One region of the Streptomyces sp. NPDC104381 genome, then DNA from elsewhere that is predicted to be linked to it. Evidence: riboswitches for the same ligand, from Rfam matches in the RefSeq annotation. Region 1 holds a riboswitch; each other region holds the start of a gene.
What was found. A riboswitch is a leader RNA that binds a small molecule or an ion and turns the genes downstream of it on or off. The one in region 1 is predicted to bind cyclic di-AMP.
Positions count from the first base shown of each region.

Region 2: another riboswitch for cyclic di-AMP. It lies ahead of ACZ607_RS10210 (C40 family peptidase); the one in region 1 lies ahead of ACZ607_RS31040 (LysM peptidoglycan-binding domain-containing protein).
Region 3: another riboswitch for cyclic di-AMP. It lies ahead of ACZ607_RS32175 (M23 family metallopeptidase); the one in region 1 lies ahead of ACZ607_RS31040 (LysM peptidoglycan-binding domain-containing protein).

Region 1 is NZ_JBVJNK010000010.1:162,390-165,654, reverse strand. Features, by position in the region: gene eno (phosphopyruvate hydratase) at 1-786, opposite strand, end outside; gene ACZ607_RS31040 (LysM peptidoglycan-binding domain-containing protein) at 1,117-1,809, opposite strand; cyclic di-AMP (ydaO/yuaA leader) riboswitch at 1,810-1,978, opposite strand; gene ACZ607_RS31035 (transglycosylase family protein) at 2,269-3,228, opposite strand.
Region 2 is NZ_JBVJNK010000003.1:143,645-146,909, forward strand. Features, by position in the region: gene ACZ607_RS10200 (LysR family transcriptional regulator) at 1-634, opposite strand, end outside; gene ACZ607_RS10205 (LysE family translocator) at 707-1,357, shown strand; gene ACZ607_RS10210 (C40 family peptidase) at 1,376-1,846, opposite strand; cyclic di-AMP (ydaO/yuaA leader) riboswitch at 1,850-2,022, opposite strand; gene ACZ607_RS10215 (hypothetical protein) at 2,381-2,689, opposite strand; gene ACZ607_RS10220 (ABC transporter permease) at 3,117-3,265, opposite strand, start outside.
Region 3 is NZ_JBVJNK010000011.1:144,715-147,979, forward strand. Features, by position in the region: gene ACZ607_RS32165 (DUF6126 family protein) at 10-183, shown strand; gene ACZ607_RS32170 (tyrosine-protein phosphatase) at 255-1,079, opposite strand; cyclic di-AMP (ydaO/yuaA leader) riboswitch at 1,495-1,655, shown strand; gene ACZ607_RS32175 (M23 family metallopeptidase) at 1,660-2,574, shown strand; gene ACZ607_RS32180 (SGNH/GDSL hydrolase family protein) at 2,751-3,265, shown strand, end outside.

The sequences.
Region 1 (3,265 bases):
CGAGCGGGACTTGCCCTCGAACTCGTAGACGCCGTCCTTGTAGAACTCGGACGCGGCGACGTCGAGCGCGAGCGCGATGTCGCGGCCCGGGACGTAACCGGCCTCCTTGACGGCCTCGAGGATGAGGTCGAGGGCGGCGCGGTTGGACTCGAGGTTGGGGGCGAAGCCGCCCTCGTCACCGAGACCGGTGGACAGGCCCTTGGTCTTCAGGACCTTCTTCAGCGTGTGGTAGATCTCCGCGCCCCAGCGAAGGGCCTCGGAGAAGGACTCGGCGCCGATCGGCGCGATCATGAACTCCTGGATGTCCACGTTGGAGTCGGCGTGCGAGCCGCCGTTCAGGATGTTCATCATCGGAACGGGCAGCAGGTGCGCGTTCGGGCCGCCGAGGTAGCGGAAGAGCGGGAGGTCGGACGCCTCGGACGCGGCGTGCGCCACGGCCAGCGAGACACCGAGGATGGCGTTGGCACCGAGGGAGCCCTTGTTCTCGGTGGCGTCCAGGTCGAACATCGCCTGGTCGATGAGGCGCTGCTCGGTGGCGTCGTAGCCGACGAGCTCCGGGCCGATCTGCTCGATCACGGCGAGGACGGCCTTCTCGACGCCCTTGCCCTGGTAACGGTTGGGGTCCCCGTCGCGAAGCTCGATGGCCTCGAACGCACCGGTGGAGGCGCCGGACGGAACAGCAGCACGTCCCGTGCTGCCGTCGTCGAGGCCAACCTCGACCTCGACCGTGGGGTTGCCCCGGGAGTCGAGGATTTCCCTGGCTACGACGACGTCGATGGACGGCACGAGGCATCTCCTTCTGGGATCTGACACTGGTTGTGCAGGGTCACTGTGGCCTTGCGCCACGAGCCTAACCGGCTCGGCACGCTCCGTCGGCCGTCCGCCCGTCCCCTGGGACGAAAAAGGACCCAAGGACCTGCATTCCGGGCAAAGCTCCAGAAATCTACTGGCGAGTAACCACAACTGTTGAACACTCACCTTCACGGCGAGCCCGCGAACGGCCCCCGGCCGGGGCGTCCCCGGGAGGGTCCGGACACGGCCCGGCCCGGCGCGCGGGGGGTCTGCGCGCCGGGCCCGGCCTCCGGGGCAGGAGGAGCGCCCCGGGGGTGTTTCCGACTACTTCAGGTGGAGCTGCTGGCCCGGGAAGATCAGGTCGGCCTCGTCGACGATGTCGTCGTTCAGCTTGAACAGCTTCTCCCAGCCGCCCTTGACCTTCTTCGCCTCGGCGATCTTGCTGAGGGTGTCGCCGGCCTTGACCTTGTACTCGCCGTCGCCCTTCTCGACCTTCTCGCCGGTCGGGGTGGTGACGGTCTTCTCGGGGGCCGTGCGCTTCTCGCTGCGCGTGGTGGGCTGCTCGGCCTTGCGCTCCGGAGCGGCCTGCGGGTCGGTGTCGCCGTTCTTCGACGCGCCGGTGTCGACGCCCGGGTCCACACCGTCGTTCGTCAGCCCGCCGGCCCCGGCGCAGGACCAGGCACCCGGGCCCTGAAGGTCGAGGAGCTTCTCGGCGGCGGCTATCTGCTGGTCCTTGGAGGCCAGGTCGGCGCGGGCGGCGTACTGCGTGCCGCCGGCGGCGGCCCAGCTGGACTGCGAGAACTGCAGACCGCCGTAGTAGCCGTTGCCGGTGTTGATGGACCAGTTGCCACCGGACTCGCACTGGGCGACAGCGTCCCAGGTGTCGACGGAGGCGGCGGAAGCGCCGGTCGCGCCCATCAGCGGCACGGCGACGGCGGCACCGGTGACACCGGCCAGGGTCGCGATGCGGACGGCCTTGGACGGGCGACGGTGCTTGCCCTTGCTGGAAAGCAGCATGGTTCTCCTCACCGACGCCTACGAGGTGAGCTGTCGGGTTCGGGCTGTGAGTGGCCCGGTCGCCCTACTCGCGGACGACTTCACCCCAAGCCGTACACGGCCCGTCTTCCGACGGCCGGGTCCGGCACTTACCTGGGTCCCCCGCTCCTGCCTACGGCGCTTTACGCGTCGGTCCCCTTCGGCCGACGGCAGGATTCGGCGTGACGGTCGAAGGTGCCCGCGGTGCGAGCGGCTCCGACCGTAAACACACGCAACCCCCACATTCAAAGATGGACATAACGGCCAATCAGCCCGTACCGGTTCGACGTGAAGGTTCGTTTTCGCAGGTCGGAGCCAATATGGACGGATCGGACGGACCGACCGCAGGAGTTGAAGCAAAGAGACCCATGTCTCACTTACGCATAAGTGGACATAGGCCTCTGAACTACCCCTGTTTTCGGGGCGTTTTCCCGCTTTTGATCAGTTGGCGGCGGCGGTCTCCGCCGAGTCGCCCTGCGCGTCGGACCCGAGGCCCAGGAGGTCCAGGCTCTGGCCGGGAAGGATCAGGTCGGGGTCGGAGCCCAGCTCGTCCTTGTTGGCCTCGTAGAGCGCCGGCCAGCCGCCGTCGAGGTCCTGCGCGTCGGCGATCGACCAGAGGTTGTCGCCTTCGCGGACGGTGTACGTGCCCTCCGCGCCCTGACGTGCCTCGGACTCACCGCGCGAGGCGTGGCGGCCGGACTCGCGCCCCTCGTCCAGGTCCGCTCCCGCGCTCGTCTCGGGGGCGGGCGTGCCCCGGTGCTTGCCGCCCGTCCCGCCGTCGCCCCGGGAGGCGCCGGACGTCCCGGAGGGCTCGGGGGTCGGGGTGGCGGACGGCGACGCGTCCGTGTCGTCGTCCTGGCCGGCCGTGTCGTCGGCCTCGTCGGACGGAGCCTTCGATCCGGACGAGGGCGTGTCGGACGGCGTCGCGGTGTCCGAGGGCTCGGCGGAAGGGGTCTCGGACGGGGTCGCGGTGTCGGAGGGCTCCGCGGACGGCTCGCCGCCCGGGTCGACGCCCGGCAGCGTGCCGTCCAGGGCGAGCCCGGAGATCACCGCGCAGCTCGGCCATGCCTGCGGTCCCTTGTCGTCCAGGACCTTCTCCGCGACCGCGATCTGCTGCGAGCGGCTGGCCAGGTCGGCCCGGGGGGCGTAGGCCGTGCCGCCGTACGCCGACCACGTGTCCTGCGAGAACTGCAGACCGCCGTAGTAGCCGTTGCCGAGGTCGGCACTCCACATGCCGCCGCTCTCGCATTCGGCGACCCTGTCCCAGGTGGACGCGTCGGCGGCCTGCGCGCCGCCGGCGCCGAGCAGCGGGATGGCGATGGCCGATCCGGTGACGCCTGCGGCGACGACGATGGCGGGTGCCTGGCGAGGGCGGCGGTGTCTGCCGGTCGCGGAGCCCATGGGGTTGCCTTCCGTGTGACTGACTTGTGACGGGTGA
Region 2 (3,265 bases), on a different contig from region 1:
CCCCGCGCCGCGGCGGATGGTCGGGGGCGCTGCTGATCAGCGGACGGCCCGCGAGTTCGGCCACCGGCAGCGGGCCGCCGCCCTCGGACAGCATCTGCCCGAGCGCGGTGACCAGCACCAGCTCCTCGACGAGCAGCGGCTCGGCCGACAGCCCGGCCGGCAGCGGCTGGGGAGCCGCGGGCTCGTACGCATGGGTCAGCGCCAGGTCCACGTCACCCGCCGCCACCGCGGTGACCCCGGCGGGCGGCTCGTAGTCCGTGACGGCCAGCTCCACGTCGGGGTGGGCGCGCCGGAAGGCCGTGAGCACGGGCGGCAGCAGATGGATCCCGGCCGTCACGAACGTACCGACGCGCAGCCGGCCGCCCGACAGCCCCGCGAGCCCGGCCAGCTCGTGCCGCGCCTGCTCCATCTCGTCCAGCACGCGTCTGGCCCGCCCCGCCAGCAGCTCACCCGCCGCCGTCAGCCGTGCCCCACGGTGATGGCGGACCAGGAGCGCGGCCCCCGCCTCCCGCTCCAGCTTGGCCAGCTGCTGCGAGAGCGCGGGCGCGGTGTAACCCAGCCGCGCCGCCGCGCGCGTGATCGAGCCGGCCTCGGACACCGCCACCAGCGCGGCCAGCCGCGTCGGGTCGTACATTAAGCATTCCTTTCGGCAGACCCAGAATATTGCAAGTACATGCTAAAGGGCCTGAGCGGCCAAGGTGGACCCATGGACGCACAACTGCTCGCCTTCGTCGCCGTCGCCGCGGGAATGGTGGCCCTCCCCGGCGCCGACTTCACGGTCGTCGTACGCAACGCCCTCGCATCCCGGCGGTCCGGGCTCGCCACCGCGGTGGGGGTCGCCGGAGGGCTGCTGGTGCACACCGCGCTGGCCGCCGCCGGACTCGCCGCCGTCCTCGTGACGATGCCCGTCCTGTTCCGCACCGTGCAGCTGCTCGGCGGCGCGTACGTGCTCTACCTGGGGCTCAGCGGTCTGTACGCGATGTGGCGCCGGGCGGCCACCACCGGCGCGGGCGCCGAAGCCCAGGAGGAGGACCCGGGCCGGGCGCTGCCGGGACTCGGACGCTCGCTGCGCCAGGGCTTCCTGACCAACGCCCTCAACCCGAAGGCCCCCGTGCTCTTCCTCAGCCTGCTGCCCCAGTTCGTCCCCGAGGGGCGGTCGGCGCTTCCCAGGACCCTGCTGCTGGCCTCGGTGGTCGTCGTGCTCGCGCTCGTCTGGTTCTCCTCGGTGGCCCTGCTCGTGGCCCGGCTGGGGCGGTGGCTGCGCCGGCCGCGTGCCTCCCGCGCGATCGAGGGGGGCAGCGGCACGGCGCTCACCGCGTTGGGGCTCGTACTGGTGACGGGCCCCCTGCTGCGCTGAACCGGAAGGGGGAGGGTGTCAGGCGACCCTCCCGTACCAGACGTTGCCGGACCAGATCTTCTCCAGCCGGACCACGGCGCCTGTCTTCGGTGAGTGCCAGATCTTGCCGCTGCCGGCGTAGATGCCGACGTGGTACACACTGCTGCCCGCATGGAAAAAGACCAGGTCGCCGCGTTTCCGCTGCGACCTGGAGATATGGCGGGTCTTGTTGTACTGCTGCTGAGCCGTACGGGGGAGTTTCTTGCCGGCCTTCTTGAACGAGTAGAGCGTGAGACCGGAGCAGTCGAACCGATGGGGGCCGGTGGCTCCCCATCTGTAGGGCGACCCCTTCTTCGAGGCGGCGATCTTGAGCGCCTTCGTCGAATGGGTCGCGGCCTCGGCGTCGTTCACGAGACCGGGGGCCATCATGGTGGTGCCTACGGCGAATGTCAGAACCGAAGCCGTACCGACACGGGCGAACAGAGACGGGACATGAACCTGCGCAGTCATGCGCAACCCTTCGTCAGCCGCCTGTGAAGGATGACCTGTCGGGTTCGGGCTGGCGAAGTTGCCCGGCCGCGTGGTGCGGCTTCACCCCGAGGGCCGTCCGGTTGCCCGGCCGGCCCGTTGTGCTCGGGTCCTCCACTCCTGCCGATCCACTTCTGTCGACCAGGCATCCGGACGGCGGCAGGACTCGGCGTCCGCCCGGACCGCCCCGCCGCGGTGGCGGGGGCTTGTCGTCCCAGGGATCTTTACGCACGCACTGCCGGATTTCCTCGCTGAAGTGGCGATATGTGAGAGTCGTCACGACTGATCCGATCGGGTGGACGCGGCCACCCGGGAGCCGTGACGACCGGGCCGGACCAGCCGCGTACCAGCGGCGGAACAACGGATTCCGCTCAGCGTCCGCGCCCGTTGCGCAAGTTGGGCTGTCCCTCGGGCGGGGTAGCTTCTACGCCGATCGAGCGAGCAAAACTCATCGGCCCGCCGGGCGTGTCGAGAAGAGGCGCCGAAAGGCGGGTTCCGCGACCGGTGGTGAGGCGTTCAACTCGACGGCGCGGGTGGCACGGCGACCCGTGCGGCGCGACGCTCGCCGTCCAGCAGCCGCAGTGCCCTGGCCAAGGTGTCCGCGTGGATCTGCGATTCACCCCGCTCGTGCATCAACACCAGCGCGTCCCGGAGGGCGGCGGCCTTGGACGCGAGCGCCTGGGCCGCCCGGAGCGCCCCGTACGTGTCGCTGCCACGGGCGGGGTTGATGCGGCCGAGCTGGTCGAGCGCCTCCAGGTAGCGGTCGATGAACTCGGCCTCGGCGCGGGTCAGGGCGGGAAGCGGCGGGAACTGGGGTGGGAGCATCGGGCGTTCACCTCGCGGGTGCGGCGGCCGGGACGGTGCGCGGTTCTCCATGACGTGGTCCACCGGCCCGAACGCCGGGGCGGCCGGGGCGTCGAGGAAGGTGTCCCGTTCGATGTCGGCGCTGATCTCTTGTGGGGAGCGCCCGTGCGGTGGGCCGGCACGGCCGTGAGCGACAGGTGTTCGCGCGTCAACTCGCGGGCCCGGGTGCCGAGATCGGAGGGCAGGCCCCGCAGCGGCTCCTCGGGGCGGGTCGCTGAATGACTACCCGGGTGCCCGGCAGGGCATGTCGGCGGCCGGGGGCTCCTGCCCCGAGCCGCACCGCGGCGCGGGAGGGCGCGGCCGGCCCTGTTCGCGCACGATCGTGGCACGGCGGGAGCCGCGCCCCCGCCAGTCCGGCGAGGGCGCGGCTCGTCCGGGTGGTGTCCCGTCAGCCGGCGAGGGCGGGCTCGGGGTGCCCGGCGGAGGAGGGGGACGGAGCGTCCGGCTCCGGGCGCCGGCGGCCGCCGGCCAGTACGGCGGCCAGGCCGACGGCCGCCCACACGGCCAGGGTCAGCGCGCCGCCGCCCGCCGCCGCGC
Region 3 (3,265 bases), on a different contig from region 1:
AGGACTGTCATGTCCGATTCGGAGCACTACGACCCGCTCACCCCGCGCAAGCCCAGGAGTGCGGACACGCAGGAGCGGCGGATGCCCCGCGGCGTCGTGATCCGGCTCTTCGCCTACCTGGTGGCCGGTCACGTCGTCGCGGGCTTCCTCTTCCTGCTCTTCACCGTGGCCGGCAAAGGCTGACCGTCCGGCCTCACGCCTCCTCGACGGGCCCCCGTCGCGCAGGGAGAGGCGCCTTGCGGCCGCCTGCTGCGTCAGGCGCCCTCGACGAGGCGCTCACGCAGCCGCGCGCGGGTCTCGTCGCTGATCTTCAGTCCCTCGCGGAGATAGCGGTCCGTGCCGCCCCAGATCTCGTCGATGGTCTCGAATGCCGCGGCGAGGTATTCGGCGCGGGCGCCGAAGAGCGGATTGAGCAGTTCCATCACCTCCTCGGACATTCCCACCGCCGAGGTGTCACTGCGGCGCACCTTGTAGCGGCGGTGCGCGTCGTTCGACTTGAGGTAGTCGGCCTCGATGGCCTCCACCCGTACCCCGACCGCGAGCAGCGAGACCGCGACCGAGAGGCCGGCCCTGTCCTTGCCCGCCGCGCAGTGCATCAGCGCCGGCACGCTGTCCTCCGCCAGCGCGTGCAGCACGCGGCTGTGCTCGGCGGTGCGGTCCTTGATGATCGAACGGTACGAGGCGACCATCCGGTCCGTCCCCTTGCCGTCGGCCAGGATCGAGCGCAGCTGCTGGATGTTCCCGTCGCGCACGAGCCGCCAGAACTCCGCGCCGTCCGCCGGGTCGGAGAGAGGAATGCTGACATTCCGGACGCCGGGCAGCTCCACGTCGAGGCCGTCGAGCTTGTGGTCGGCGGCGTTGCGGAAGTCGAAGATCGTGTGCAGCCCGAGCCCCGCGAGGAAGGTCGCGTCGGACTCGGTGGCATGGGCGAGGTGGCCGCTGCGGTAGAGGCGCCCGTACCGCACGGTGCCGCCGTCGACGGTCGGAAGCCCGCCGACATCACGGAAGTTGCGGACACCGGTCAGGTCGACGTCCGTCGGCTCGGGGCCGACCGGCGGGACCTCTGGCAGCTGCGTCACAAGGGCTCCTGGAGTGTCGGGCGTCGGCGCCGCTCGCCGACGGGGGCACGCCCGCGACGATACGACATGGCTGCATCAGGCAACCGTCTCGGTGGCCGTGACCCCGGCCTCCCCTGAGGGTCGACGTTCACATCATGTCCGTATTGGTGCATTTAGCAGAACATGCCCCGCTTGTACGGGAGATGGTGTGAGCCGGGTGAGCGGGATCATATCCGTGACGGTGCGTGGTGAAGATCCCGCGGGGTATTCCTGACGCCGTGCGGAAAGCCAAGATCGGTAATCCACGGAGTGTGACGGGAATTCCGCGCCGGAATTGAAGCGTGGATTCCGGTTCGGAATCGACGGCTTGTTCACGGCGTCCCGGCTCGCTTACGGTCACGGTCAATCCGGACGGAACGCCTAATCCTGCCGCCGCCCGGAATCCGCACCGACTCACGCGTGGCAGGAGCGGGGGAACCAGGTAAGCCGCCGGCCGGAGGGATCCGGCACGGCTAGGGGTCAAGTCGCGCACCGCGCGGCCGGGCATCTCCAGTCCGAACCCGACAGCTCACCTCGCAGGCGCCGGAGAGGAAATATCCCCATGCCCGCAAAAGGCAAGCACCGTCGTACGAAGACCGGCCCGATCTCCCGAGGCGTCCTTGCCGCAGGGACCGGCGGCGCCGTCCTCGCCCTCCCGCTGATCGGCGCGACCGGAGCCCACGCGGCCGAGCAGTCCGCGCCGGCCGCCACGTCCGCCGCCGCGCACAGCGCTCCCGCCTCCGCCGCGAAGAGCACCCCCAAGACCTACTCCGTGGTCTCCGGCGACTACCTCGCCAAGATCGCGGCCGAGAAGAAGGTCAAGGGCGGCTGGCAGAAGCTGTACAAGGACAACCGTGACGTCGTCGGCGAGAACCCGAGCCTGATCCTGCCGGGCATGAAGCTGACCCTGGGCGCCAAGGCGTCCGGTTCCGCCGAGGCCACCCCCTCCAAGTCCGCCCCGTCGGCGGCGAAGAAGGCCGCCCCGGCCGAGAAGACGGCTGCCCCCGCCGAGAAGACGGCCGCCCCGGCCGCCGAGACCGCCGACTCCGGTGCGTCGGAGAGCGACAGCTCCGGCTGGGCCGCCCCGGTCGAGAACCCCAACGTCACCACCCAGTACCGAGCCTCGGGCGCCAGCTGGTCCAGCGGCTACCACACCGGCTCCGACTTCCAGGCGGCCTCCGGCACCAGCGTCCGCTCCATAGGCCCGGGCACCGTGGTCTCCGCCGGCTGGAGCGGCTCGTACGGCAACGAGGTCGTCATCCAGCACAGCGACGGCATGTACTCCCAGTACGCGCACCTGTCCTCGCTCGAGGTCTCGGCCGGCCAGACCGTCACCGGCGGCCAGCAGATCGGCCTCTCCGGCACCACCGGCAACTCCACCGGCCCGCACCTCCACTTCGAGGTCCGGACCGGCCCGAGCTACGGCTCCGACGTCGACCCGATCGCCTACCTGCGATCGCACGGCGTCTCCATCTGAGACCCACCGCCCGAGGGTGTCACCCCGGGCCGAAGGAGAGGGGCGGTGCGCAGCGGCGCACCGCCCCTCTCCTTATTCCGGCTTTACCAAAAACTGACCGGGTGGTCTTTCTCACCACCCGTCAACCCCTTATTACGGTCGCGTAGGTCACAATCGAAGGTGCAGGATAAGCACTTGTGGCAGACGATTCGAGAAACAGAACACGCGGCATCATCGGGTCGTACGCAGCGATTGGCGACAGCTTCACCGAGGGCGTCGGAGACCCCGGCCCCGGAGGGACGCTCGTCGGCTGGGCCGACCGGTTCGCGGTCCTCCTGGCCGACCAGCTCCCGGTCCCCGATGCGGTGGTCGGCCCCGTCGACGACACGCACGGGAATTTCCGGTACGCCAATCTCGCCGTACGCGGACGACTCCTCGACCAGATAGTCGAGGAACAGGTCCCGCGCGCCAAGGAGCTGGCACCTGATCTGGTGAGCTTCTGCGCGGGCGGCAACGACATCCTCCGTCCCGGTTCCGACCCGGACGACGTGGCGGAACGCTTCGAGCGGGCCGTCGCCGATCTGACGCAGGCGGTGGGCACCGTCATGGTCACCACCGGCTTCGACACCCGTGGCATCCCCGTGCTCAAGCATCTGCGCGGCAAGATCGCCATGTACACCGCGCACGTCCGGTCCATCGCCGACCGCTACGA